DNA from 3 places in the Jeotgalibacillus marinus genome. Region 2 is predicted to be linked to each of the others. Evidence: predicted binding sites of a transcription regulator. Region 2 holds the regulator's gene; each other region holds the start of a gene.

Region 1 (4,295 bases), on a different contig from region 2:
TCAAAGACACTTCAGGGATATCAAGACCCTCTCTAAGTAAGTTAATTCCGACGAGCACATCGTATTTACCTAAACGTAAGTCTCGAATAATTTCAATACGTTCCAAGGTTTTAATTTCAGAGTGCAAATACTGTACCTTGATACCGATTTCTTTTAAATAATCGGTAAGATCCTCAGACATTTTTTTGGTTAAGGTTGTAATCAACGTACGTTCGTTACTCTTAATACGCTCCTGGATCTCGCTTATTAGGTCATCAATTTGACCTTCTATTGGGCGCACTTCAATCGTTGGATCAAGGAGTCCAGTTGGTCGAATAATTTGCTCGATCATTTCTTTTGTATGATCAATTTCATACGGACCAGGCGTTGCTGAAACGTAGACAGCCTGGTTCACATGTTGTTCAAATTCCTCAAATCTTAATGGTCGATTATCCAATGCTGATGGCAAACGGAAACCATGATCGACGAGCATTTTTTTACGCGCTTGGTCTCCGTTGTACATTCCTCTCACCTGTGGTAATGTCACATGCGATTCGTCAATAACAAGTAAAAAATCTTTTGGGAAATAATCAATAAGCGTGTATGGCGTTGCACCTGCTTCGCGCAAGGTTAAATGCCTTGAATAGTTTTCGATTCCTGAGCAAAAACCCACTTCATTCATCATTTCAAGGTCATAGCGAGTACGTTGCTCTAGACGCTGTGCTTCGAGGAGTTTGTCCTCTTCTTTTAAAATTTTTAACTGTTCTTCAAGCTCTTCCTCTATATTTACAATGGCTTTCTTCATTTTTTCTTCACGGGTAACGAAGTGGGATGCTGGGAAAATTGCCACGTGGTTCCGCTCACCTAAAATTTCTCCAGTCAGTGCATCAACCATTCGGATGCGGTCAATTTCATCACCAAAAAATTCAACACGAATACAGTGCTCATCATTTTTTGCTGGAAAGATTTCAACGACGTCTCCACGCACACGGAATGTACCACGTTGAAACGCAATGTCGTTTCGTTCATATTGAATGTCTACCATTTTTCTAAGAAGTTGGTTCCGTTCAATTTCCATTCCAGTCCTTAAAGAAACCACAAGCTCGCTGTATTCTTCAGGCGAACCGAGCCCATAGATACACGAAACACTTGAAATAATAATCACATCATCGCGTTCGAAAAGAGATGATGTTGCCGAGTGACGCAATTTATCAATTTCATCATTGATGCTGGCATCTTTTTCAATGAACGTATCGGTTTGCGGCACATAGGCTTCTGGCTGGTAGTAGTCATAGTAGCTGACAAAATATTCAACCGCATTATTCGGAAAAAACTCTTTAAATTCACTATATAATTGACCAGCTAACGTCTTATTATGTGCAATTACAAGGGTAGGTTTCTTCACTTCTTGGATCACGTTTGAAATGGTAAAGGTTTTACCTGTTCCCGTCGCACCTAGCAACGTTTGGTGCGTGGTGCCATTATTGACTCCTTGAACAATTTTTTTGATCGCCGCTGGTTGATCACCTGCTGGGTTGTAGTAAGATTGAAGATCAAACTGTTGAACCATGAAAAAACCTCCCATTAGTCACTCTAAACTCTCTTCTATATTCATACCCTTAATCCTCGATTGAAACAAGTGAGAGCATCAAAATTAACGCCTTAATTAAACTTTCTTCTATTTTATCACAACATATTCTGAAAAAGACAGAAAAAAGAACATATATTCGCATTTTTGTTTTTATACAATGGAACTTAAATTCAGAGAACGAAACATCTCGAGGAGGACTGTGTGGGGGGAAACAGTGCTTTAGTCTCCTTCAACAAACTAAAGCAACTACAAAAAAACACAACGCCTATGGACGTCATGTATTTTTGTCTTTATGTTGTTTCATATAACTGTTAGCAAACCAAAGACCAATAGTGAGAGAGGCGGCGTCAACGATGATAATGAGCCAGCTTCCTACATAGCCTTTGTATGAAGATGCTGCGATAAGGGCAATGGTTAAGATCATTGCAATCCAACGACTGTACGTGACACGTGTAAAAAGTACAACGAGTAGTGCAGGTGCAAAAGTGGCTAGGATCAATTTTGTGCCCATCAAATCACCTCTATCCTTGAACCATCTTACACAACTCAATCACCATCTGCAATAAGGTTTTTGGTGATTTTACTCAATTCGCTGTGTGGAATGAACTTTTCTGCGAGCATATCAGGTAACACATTGCTTAAAAAGAATTGTACACTGTCCATATCATTAAATTTCACAATGGTTGTGAGCGCTTCTTGGTATATTTCCAAAAAAATCGGCTCAGGATTCCCTTTTTGAATTTCTCCAAATGATTCATACAACAAATCGATTTTATCTGCGACAGATAAGATATTCCCTTCAAGCGTATCATCTTTTCCTTCTTTAAATCGGTCCAAATAAACTTCTTGAAATTCAGCTGGGAATTCAGCTGTCACAAACTTATGCGCCATCTCTTCTTCCACTTGGCTGAACAAGCGGTTTAACTCTGATGATGCGTACTTTACTGGCGTTTTAATATCCCCCGTGAAGATTTCAGGGTAATCATGATTGAGCGCTTTTTCATAAAGTGACTTCCAATCAAGCGTTTTCCCATGGTATTCTTCCACCGTCCCAAGAAATTGCGCAATCTTTGTCACTTTAAATGAGTGTGCAGCAACAGTATGTTCATTGTATTTAAATTTCCCAGGACACCGATACAGTTTTTCCATGTCTGATAAGCTTTTAAAATAGTGATGGATTCCCATATAACCCTCTCCTGACCCTATTGTAGATTTAGCTTATCTTAGCACCAAGGAAGCGTGGCGACAAGAAAAGACCATGTATTTACAAAAAAACAACCGAAAAGTTCGTTCTCTTCGATTGTTTTTTATAAAATTCCATAAATGATAAAAGCATCTACTACTTCAAATAGCTACCCCTAATGCACAGCTAATTATGTAATCATGCGCTATCCGGTGCATATTGGCGCATGCGATCTTCCACCATGATGATCCCAAGTTGATGATGTTGCCCATCATGCAATGCACGCTGAACAAAGCGAATTTCTCCGTTTTGACCGAGCACTTCAAGCTTACAATGTGCACGGTTTTTTTGAAGCGCACCGTATAGCTCGCTTTCATCTTTGACTTTTATTCCGTTGACCTTTTGTACTATTTCTCCTCGGCTCAACCCCATTTTATGTGCTGGTGTATTTGGGATAATATCAACCACCATGATACCTTGATTACGGTTAATAAAATGATAACCTGAATGACGACATAGCTCTCTTGTTTTAATGATCAAATAAATCCGTCCACCGAATGCCACAGCAAATGCAGCTAGCCACATATATGGCGCCCACCAACCCGCTACAGCAAGCATCGTGACAAGTGTACTAAGCCATATCACTTGTTGTGATGCTTGACGAATAATTGGCGTGGGTAAATCGTGCACAATTGTAAGTTGAAATCCAAGTACAAACGGCACTAATAACAACGACCAGGATGTTGAACCAACTGTCATCACAGGCCACCAACCTGCCATTTCACCAAGATTACCTGTAGGTACAAGTAAAAATAACGGAACAAACCACAAACGCTTCGTGAAAAATGCCCCTGCTTTCATTCCGCGAGGTGTTCGAATAAACCGTGGCGAGGTACCTTTACCGGCATTCCATTTCATTAACAACCCTTCCGCTAAAAGCAATACACCCATAATCACACTCGTGACACCAATTGCTGCAAGGTCGAGTGATTCACTTGGTATCCAAGATGGCATGTCCCATGGAACCATTGGTAATAAAAATAAAATTCCAGCTGCAAGAGGTGCAAGAAGTGCCGCTGATAAAACACGGAATTGCCATGTAACGATCGCCATCAACATTAAGACACTGACCAGGTAAATCCACAGTAAGGGAACTTGAATACCAATTGCCACGATTACAATTGAAAGAACGAGACCAATGAGCAAACCCATGCCTACTAAACTTTTTAATTCAACTCCCCTCGTTTGGATCCTAACTCGTATGTCCTTCCGCTCTCGTTTCACGCGTACAATTCCAGCAACAACGCTTGCAATAATTGCTACAAATAAAAGAGGGTTCAAAAGCGCACCAATCGCACCCGATCCAATTTCAATGATCCATTGGTTAATCAACGGGAAAACCACCTTTCGAATTACGAATATTACTTTGCATTAAACGTAGCCCTAAAATGTAAAAGGACCATTTAGCATCAAATGGTCCTTTTGAAAGGAAGATTCTAATATCTTTATTGTATCAAACCCAACCCCACTCGTGCATGAGAA
Region 2 (4,295 bases):
ATTTCAAGTGACCAGCCAAAGATGCTGCTTCAGAAGAAACACCTTCCATCAAGTCGCCATCTCCACATAGTGTATATGTATAGTGATCAACCACATTATGCTCTCCGCGATTGAATTTCGCTGACAAATGACGCTCTGCCATTGCCATCCCTACAGCCATACCAAGACCTTGCCCAAGTGGACCAGTTGTCGCTTCTACTCCAACCGTATGTTTGTACTCAGGGTGTCCAGGGGTTTTTGATCCCCATTGACGAAAGTTTTTAATTTCTTCCATTGGTAAGTCATACCCTGAAAGGTGTAGTAAGCTATACAATAGCATTGATCCATGACCAGCTGATAAGACAAAGCGGTCCCGGTTAAACCAATCTGGATTTTTCGGATTATGATTCATAAAACGAGTCCATAGTGTATAAGCAAATGGCGCAGCCCCCATTGGAAGACCTGGGTGGCCTGAATTGGCTTTGTCAATCGCATCAATTGAAAGTGTGCGTACTGTACTAATCGCTAAATCATCCGTTGATGTAAACATACAAAACATCCTCTCTATCATCATTATACGTATCTATTGTACGCAAAAAAGCAGAGATGTACAAACAACTCGATAAAATTCCTTTTCTTAGACATTGTTGGGATAAATCACACTTGGGAAAAAACCGCATTCATCTCTACACGATAACGCTTACAAAATAATTAACTAAAATTTTTTTCCATACACGACAAAAAAGCCAGTTGAATGGCATTTTTGTCACGATATAAGTACGAAAGGTTTAATGCATGCGATTACGTTTTTGAACTTCTTTAAGCTTCGTTGGTGTGACATCCTTACCTTCTGGATCTAAGACGCGAACATTTTCAATAGTTTGCTTCATTGAACCACGAAAGGCAGACAAGTATTCTTGGCGAAGGGTTTGCTGTTCAACGGTTTCTTCCTTTGATAACCCTTCTCTTTTAGCTTTAGCCGATAATTCATTTATACGTGACATTTTTTTATTTGATAACATATAAAACACCCTTTCTAGAACTACTACAACGTTTATAATACATTGTATCGTACTAAAAATGTGTTGCTCTGACAAGAAATGTGCTTTTTATGTATCGATTTGCCTGTCCATGTATTCGCGAAAACGTCTATGTACTGTTGCTTTGGAAACATCATGACCTAAACCACGTAACGTAGCGGCAATTTCATGAAAGGTTAACCCATTTCTGCGCAATCGGAGAATTTCATCGATTGGCACGACGATTTTGTCACGTCCTTCTTTGTTCCCACGATCTTTTAAGTTTTTCTCGGGACGAAATCCACGTTCAACCGCACGTTTCATTCCTCTCTTGATTTTCAAATTATGAATTTTCCGTTGGTGTTCTTCTACCATACTAACAATCTGTAGAATCATTGAATCTGATTCTGATAGCTCCAGTTCACCATCGTGGCTAACAGAGAAAATTCGGATATCTTCCTTCATTAAAGTGTGAATCAGCGCAATTTTAGCATTCCCTCTTCCAATACGCGTTTCATCTTGAATAAGTATTCCATTCACTTCTTCTCTTCGTACTGTTTCAAGTAATGCGAAAACCCCATCACGATCTAAATCAAATCCACTTCCTTGCTCCCGTATTGTATCAACTATCTTAAATTGATTTCGATGGGCTAATGCCCTCAGTTCTTCTTCTTGACGTTCGAGTGACGTTTCTTGGGATTTTTTATCTGTACTCACGCGACAATAGATTACGACGTTCATTCTAACACCTCTAAACTACTACTATTATTTTTCGGAAGCCCGCTGAATCCCATCCTAGATAAATTGAACTTTAGTAGAGGTCGGCAACATAAGCTTTTCTCCTTATACTGATAGAATAGATAATAACTTGTTCTCAGAGATTATCCATTTATAAATTCATCGAAAGTGCCATTCTTACACTACTATTTGTAGATAACTGTTCTCACGATCATCCGTAAAAAAAGTTAGATAAAGTCAAAAAGCAAATGTACAACAATAAATAGAATAACATAGGAATCTTTTCATAAAGTAGCTATATTGAAACGACTATGACGAATATACGTTCGCAATTATTGCTAATATTATATACCGAACATCCGTTTTGTATCAAGCTAAAAATTCGAACTTATGTTTGTATTTTTAAAAAATTCATGCTATAATTACATAAGAATTCGATAGTCAAAAAGAGAGGTGCTCCCATGAAAAAATTATCTAATAGGCAACTTGATATTCTTGAATTCATTAAACGCGAAGTTCGCGATAAGGGTTATCCACCTTCAGTTCGTGAAATCGGAATGGCAGTTGGACTAGCTTCAAGCTCAACCGTTCATGGTCACCTAGCCCGTCTGGAAAGCAAAGGCTTGATTCGCCGTGACCCAACGAAACCAAGAGCGATTGAAATTCTAAACTTGGATGAAGATAGCATTCCTACACAAAGTGTTGTAAACGTCCCTATTGTTGGTAAGGTAACTGCAGGTTCACCGATTACCGCGATCGAAAATGTGGAGGAGTATTTTCCACTTCCAGAACGCCTAGCTTCTTCTGATGACACAGTCTTTATGCTAGAGATCATGGGTGATTCTATGATTGAAGCTGGAATTCTTAATGGCGATTATGTCATTGTGAAGCAACAGCAATCGGCGAACAATGGAGATATCGTTGTAGCCATGACTGAAGAAAATGAAGCAACAGTCAAACGATTCTTTAAAGAACATACCCATGTTCGATTACAGCCTGAGAACTCAACGATGGCACCTATCATCTTAAAAAGCGTTAGCATTCTAGGTAAAGTCATTGGCGTTTACCGTCAAGTTCATTAAGTGGACGTATAACTGGTAGCCTTGCCTTCAATTTAGAATCATGGGGTCCTCCTAGATATCAAAATAGGGGTCAATTCGTTCATGTATTGACACCCTCATCAAACCAAGAGGGCTCTTTCTAATTTCAAGTCCCCCAAAATCCTTCTAACTTACGGCTTGTGTAAAATGCATAAAATTTAACTTCTCGTCTAAATAGCATGAAACAATAGGTTTTGGTTGCAATCAGAATTCACAATATAGAATAAATATTGTTATATTTATTTTTATCAACAAATTTTTCATCAAATAGTATATTGTATATAAGTTGAATTAAATGTTTTGTCCAATATTGGCAGGAAAATATATGGTTAACCGTCGAATTAGACGCATCACTCTTAACCAACCTCTCCCCATAAAACTTCCGTACCGTAACCTTTTGTCATAATGATTATTACTCTTTTTGATAGTCTCTATCTATAGAGGAATGGAAACCGTAAAACAAGTCCCTTTCCATTCCTCACTTTTGACGTCTATTTTGCAGCCATGGAGTTCGATAATCTTTTTTACAATTGACAGCCCAAGCCCATTTCCTCCACCTGAACGGCTTCTTGCTTTATCGACCATATAAAATCGGTCAAATACATACGGCAAATCTTCTTTGGGAATTCCTCTTCCGGTATCCATTATATGAACGAGAACAGCTAGACCAGTGTTTTCCATTTGAACAACAATCCGATTGTTATCACCTGAGTATTTAATAGCATTCGTAATCAAATTTTGCCAAACATGTTCAAATAAATCACGATCGACCATAACACGGCAAGCTAGCAGATCAAGTTCAATGTCAAGATTTTTTTTAATCCATAACGGTTCAGTCACGAGAATTATTCTACGCAGCTGTTCATCTAACCGATACTCAACCGGATGAAAAGGATGATTTTCTGAATCAAGCGAAGCAAGCCGAAGCAAATGGTCACTGAGCTTTGAAAGTCTTAATGTTTCCTGATAAATAATATCAAGGTGCTCCTTTTGATGTTCCACGGGAATGACTCCATCCCTAATTGCACGTGTAAAACCACGAATCGACGTAATGGGACTCTGAATTTCATGGGAAACATTACTGACAAAGTCTTCACGCATTTTATCAACTTTCTGAATTTCACTTGCCATATGATTAAAGCTGTCCATCAATTCCCCGATCTCATCTTTCCTTCTATGTTTAAGTCGAAAGGATAAATTCCCCTTCGCCATTTCTTTTGCTGCGCTTGTCAGTTTTTTCACCGGTTCAACAATGTAATGCGATACAAGCAAAATAAGCAGACTGCCAATAACTAACACGCTAAAAAGAACAATAAGCAAAATGCGGTGCATGACTTTCAAAAAACCGGTAAAATCAACCTTCAGTATCATTGAGTTTCCAGTATTATCAATATTCGGCACCCCTATGAAACGTACAGGACCTTCCTCTGTATTTAAAAATAACGGCTCCGATATTCCA
Region 3 (4,295 bases), on a different contig from region 2:
ATTATTTTTACAAGCAGCTATGTCGATTGCTCTATATGCGATGTTTGTTGGATTGTTAATGCCATCACTAAAAAAGAGTGCAAAGGTGCTTTTTTTAGCATTAGTTGCTGCTGCTGTAAATAGTCTGTTGACACTTACAGGAACACTGGAAACAGGCTGGTCGATTGTTGTAGCAACACTTATTTCTGCTATTGCAGTTGAAGTTGTGATTGTAACTAGAAGGAAGGTGGGGATGACATGAATACGACAATGGTGTTATTGATCGTAGGGATGGCTGTTGTCACGTATATTCCTCGCGTTCTTCCTTTAACGATTTTAGAAGGTAAAGAACCGCCACCATTCTTGCAGGAAGTATTGAGGAATATTCCGTTTGCTGTTTTGGGTGCATTGATTTTTCCTGGCATTTTATTGATACGAGAAGGGGACATTTGGTTTGGCCTCGTTGGTGCATTTGCCGCATTCGCTTTGGCGACGGTTGGAGCAAACGTGATGGTTGTCGTGATTGGGTCAATTGCGGTGCTGTCGGTGTATTTGTTTGTGTTTTAACTTTTTTTGATAGTAGTTTTTATGATGTTGTTTATCTTCTTTTGAAAGACCAATGGAAGCTTTCAACAAAAAAAGAGCGAAGAAGGCTATTAGGTTAGCTTTCTTCGCTTTTTTTATTCTTTTGCATGGGCGTGTTTCGGTTGTGCAACGGTATCTTTGATCACTTGGATACACAGCACAAGGCAAAGCATTCCCAATAGCCATAGTAAGCCCGCTACACCCATAAAAAAATGGATTTGATCGACTATGTTGGCAATAGGTGTTGTTCCGCTTGATTGATCGCCAAGACCCATCCAAAATAAAATGTGAGCTACGACCGTAAAAACTAAATGGGCAACCAGCCATAACAAAGCGCTTTTCATTTGGGGTGCGTATTTCATGGACCAAATCGTAAACGCAATGATTGCGATCACAACCACCACAAAGCCCCATTCTAAAATTGCTAAAAAAGTGTCATTCAGTTGGTATCCGTTCATTATTCAAGCTCCTTGCCACGAAATATCCTGCTATCTTCTATTATTCATGATGCACGGACGTATTGCCACCCTATTGCGTGGCGATTTATTGAATTTAGCTTATTGGTTTAGGTGAATCTTGCTACAAGGTCGAAGTTTCGTACTGGAGGGTAAAAGGTTGAGGTAGTCAAAACTGTTTTTATACACAAAAAATTGAACCCCTCCCTATAAAAGTACTGGGAGGGGGTTCAGTTCTACACACCGTGTGTATCTTCTAATGTATTTAGTTCAGTTGAATGCTTTATAAACGATGCTTGGTCTTGCTGGTCTAGCGCTTCATTGATTGCTGTTAGAAGTTGCTCTTTGCGATGTTTAACTAGTATTTCGTTGAGAACCATGTCAACGTAAATCTCCATCATCGTCATTTCGCTTGATTGCTTTTGAGGGACGTTTGACTCATTCATGAATTTTGCGAACGATTTGTTGTTTTCCATCTTCATCACCTCTACTGCTTTTTTTTATTATAGTGAATAATCCGAATAAAATCAACAGAAAAATTTTAATATTTAGATAATAATCATTTGGAACTGTAATGGGCTAGGGAGAAAGTTATAATAGTTTTTAAAAATTCTGTCATTTTTACTATACAGAAATATATCTTTTGATGTATAATAGTGTCAGATTCATAAAAAGGAGTGATTATGTGGAAAATATAACACATCCATATTTACCTCATTTGGGCACAACATACATCGTGAATGCGCAAACGATGCTACTGGAGCCTATAAATGAAGATAATAAGAAAAAAACAATAGTCTACGAAAAGGATCGTTCCCCTTTCCTTGTAGAGCACCCTCCTCAAGAAATCCTACACAACTCCTGCCTCTACTTTCTTTCTACCTATGAAGGCCGAAAGTTCTCAACTAAAACATTAACGAACATTCGACACAAACCACCAATTGTGATTGATCCTGTTACAAACGTTTATTTTTTTTCTACTCACTCAGATAAAAATGATCAAAATCGTTGGTTGTCGCTGCAGCATTTAAGGGGCTATGAAACTTATAAGAAGGAAAAAACATTAGCTACACTCTCTGGTAACGTGGAGGTGGTCCTACCCGTTTCAAAAAAATCTTTTGTTCAACAATATTTAAAGGCCTCTCATCTTTTTTGCCGAACACAATTTAACCTCGAGGAAATCCGTGAAAAAACGGATCCGTCTTACACCGTAGAAAAACAGGTCAACCGTTTATTTGTTGTGGAATACTTAAACCGCATTGAACAGACAGTTAATAAACGTTAGGAAAAAGAGATCCCTGTAGTTGGAGGGGTTGCTTCTCTTTCTTTAAGTCGTTCAAACAGATAAAACCGCAACAAGTCTTCTACATGATTTCTGAGTCTTGGGTTAAAATAATTGTGTTTTTCCTCATAACCGTTGTAGACGAATAAATAAAGTGTGAAGGCGTCATCTGACTGTAGCTTTACAACTGTCATTCCATTTTCTCGTAGGTGGCGTTTGATCCTTGCTAGGTCCCGTTGTACTGCTTTCGTTGTTTCTTCAATCAGTTCTAAATAAGGTCTATTCAACTTGAAAGAACTTTTTTCCACGATGAGACGATCCCGTTCTAATATTGTTAAAAGCATCGGTAAATAAAAAGCATTTTCCAATTTGTCGCGATCCTCTGCTGGAATCTTCGTCATATTGATCCCCCTCCGAAAAAGAACGCATGTTCGTATATTATTATTTTACACAGATTGTTAGAACATACAACAGGAATTTTTTTCTTTTGTTGCATATCACGTTTGCAATATTCTGTAAAATAACTAATAATAGAATGAGTTGGTTATCTTGATATTGTTGGCTAATTAGGAGGGGTTATCGTGTCAAAAAAACGCAAACTAACAGCAGAGGATCTTTGTTCCATTCAATCCGCGACAGATCCAAGATGGTCGCCAAATGGCAAAGAGGTCGCTTTTATTAAAACGCATATTCAACAAGAAAATACATACGTATCAAATTTATACCATTTAGATGTAACAAGTGGAGAAACGACACAATGGACATACGGTGAAGGGAGAATATCTTCTCCAAGGTGGTCACCAAATGGTGAAGAACTAGTATTCGTGTCAAATCGTAGTGGTAAAAATCAACTTCACGTACTGTCAACGCGTGGGGGAGAAGCAAAGCAAGTAACGGAAGCTGACAATGGAGCAGGCAATCCAGTTTGGTCACCATGTAGCGGCAAAATTGCTTTTACGACATCACTTAAAAAAGGCGAGATTATTCCAAAAGATGAGTCAGCAGAAGTAGAGGAAGTGAAAGGTAAGGACGAACTTAAGCCGTTTGTAACAAGTTCAATGAAATATAAAGCTGACGGCACAGGTCTTTTAGAAGAGAAGGAACAACATATTGCCATCGTGGATTTAGCAACGGAAGAAATTACACAAGTAACCGAAGGTGAACATAGCTACACGCTTTTTGACTGGTCGCCTAATGGCGAAATGATTGCGTATGCAACAAACGACGGTGTTGAAGAGAAAGATTTTTCGTTTAACAATGAGTTGTACCTTTACAACTTAACGGATAAAGTACGTGAACATATTGAAACAAAAGAAGGCTATGTGGGAGGAGCTGAGTGGTCGCCCGATGGCAAAAAAGTAGCATATGTAGCGAGTGAACGAACGTATGAAAATGCATCACACTCAAAGCTTTGGGTATACGACGCCGTTACAAAAACCCAAGAGTGCATCACAGAAGGAATTGATGCGCCAGTAGGTGATTTTGTTGTAGCGGATATTCAACAAGGAGCAGGTGTACAAAGTGTCGTTTGGAACGATAAAGAAAGCTTTTACTTTGTCATCAGTGATCAAGGTAATGTGTCATTGTATTACGGATCAATAAAGGGGGAAGTATATCCAGCGCTAGATGGTGAACACCATATCTATGGCTATGATGTTCATGGACCATCACAGCAAGTCATCTTAGCGATTAGTACGCATACAAACCCTGGCGATCTGCATTTGTTACATGTTCCAACTGGTAAAAACACGCAGGTGACGAGGGTGAATGAAAAGTGGCTAAACGAAGTTGAAATCGCTCAATCAGAATCTATTGTTGTAAAAAGCACAAATGATTGGGACGTGCATGGTTGGTTGATGAAACCGCCTGGCTATGTTAAAGGAGAAAAATATCCTCTAGTGCTTGAAGTACACGGTGGTCCACACGCGATGTACGCCAATACTTTTTTTCACGAAATGCAGTTGTTAGCAGCGCAAGGCTATGTTGTTCTTTAC

The links. The regulator LexA, encoded in region 2, represses DNA repair genes until DNA is damaged. The targets are predictions, from matches to a motif close to CGAACATATGTTCG.
Region 1: the regulator LexA is predicted to act here: its motif matches at 1,696-1,709, upstream of uvrB (excinuclease ABC subunit UvrB).
Region 3: the regulator LexA is predicted to act here: its motif matches at 2,722-2,735, upstream of AB1471_RS07480 (YhjD family protein).

Annotation. Positions count from the first base shown of each region.
Region 1 is NZ_JBFMIA010000007.1:109,550-113,844, forward strand. It holds gene uvrB (excinuclease ABC subunit UvrB) at 1-1,549, opposite strand, end outside; gene AB1471_RS09995 (CsbA family protein) at 1,845-2,081, opposite strand; gene AB1471_RS10000 (HD domain-containing protein) at 2,117-2,755, opposite strand; gene AB1471_RS10005 (PDZ domain-containing protein) at 2,952-4,145, opposite strand.
Region 2 is NZ_JBFMIA010000011.1:11,813-16,107, reverse strand. It holds gene tkt (transketolase) at 1-529, opposite strand, end outside; gene AB1471_RS11880 (DUF896 domain-containing protein) at 768-1,001, opposite strand; gene AB1471_RS11875 (YneB family resolvase-like protein) at 1,089-1,739, opposite strand; gene lexA (transcriptional repressor LexA) at 2,198-2,818, shown strand; gene AB1471_RS11865 (sensor histidine kinase) at 3,272-4,295, opposite strand, start outside.
Region 3 is NZ_JBFMIA010000004.1:125,576-129,870, reverse strand. It holds gene AB1471_RS07505 (AzlC family ABC transporter permease) at 1-241, shown strand, start outside; gene AB1471_RS07500 (AzlD domain-containing protein) at 238-546, shown strand; gene AB1471_RS07495 (hypothetical protein) at 660-1,022, opposite strand; gene AB1471_RS07490 (IDEAL domain-containing protein) at 1,256-1,495, opposite strand; gene AB1471_RS07485 (competence protein ComK) at 1,705-2,304, shown strand; gene AB1471_RS07480 (YhjD family protein) at 2,301-2,702, opposite strand; gene AB1471_RS07475 (S9 family peptidase) at 2,883-4,295, shown strand, end outside.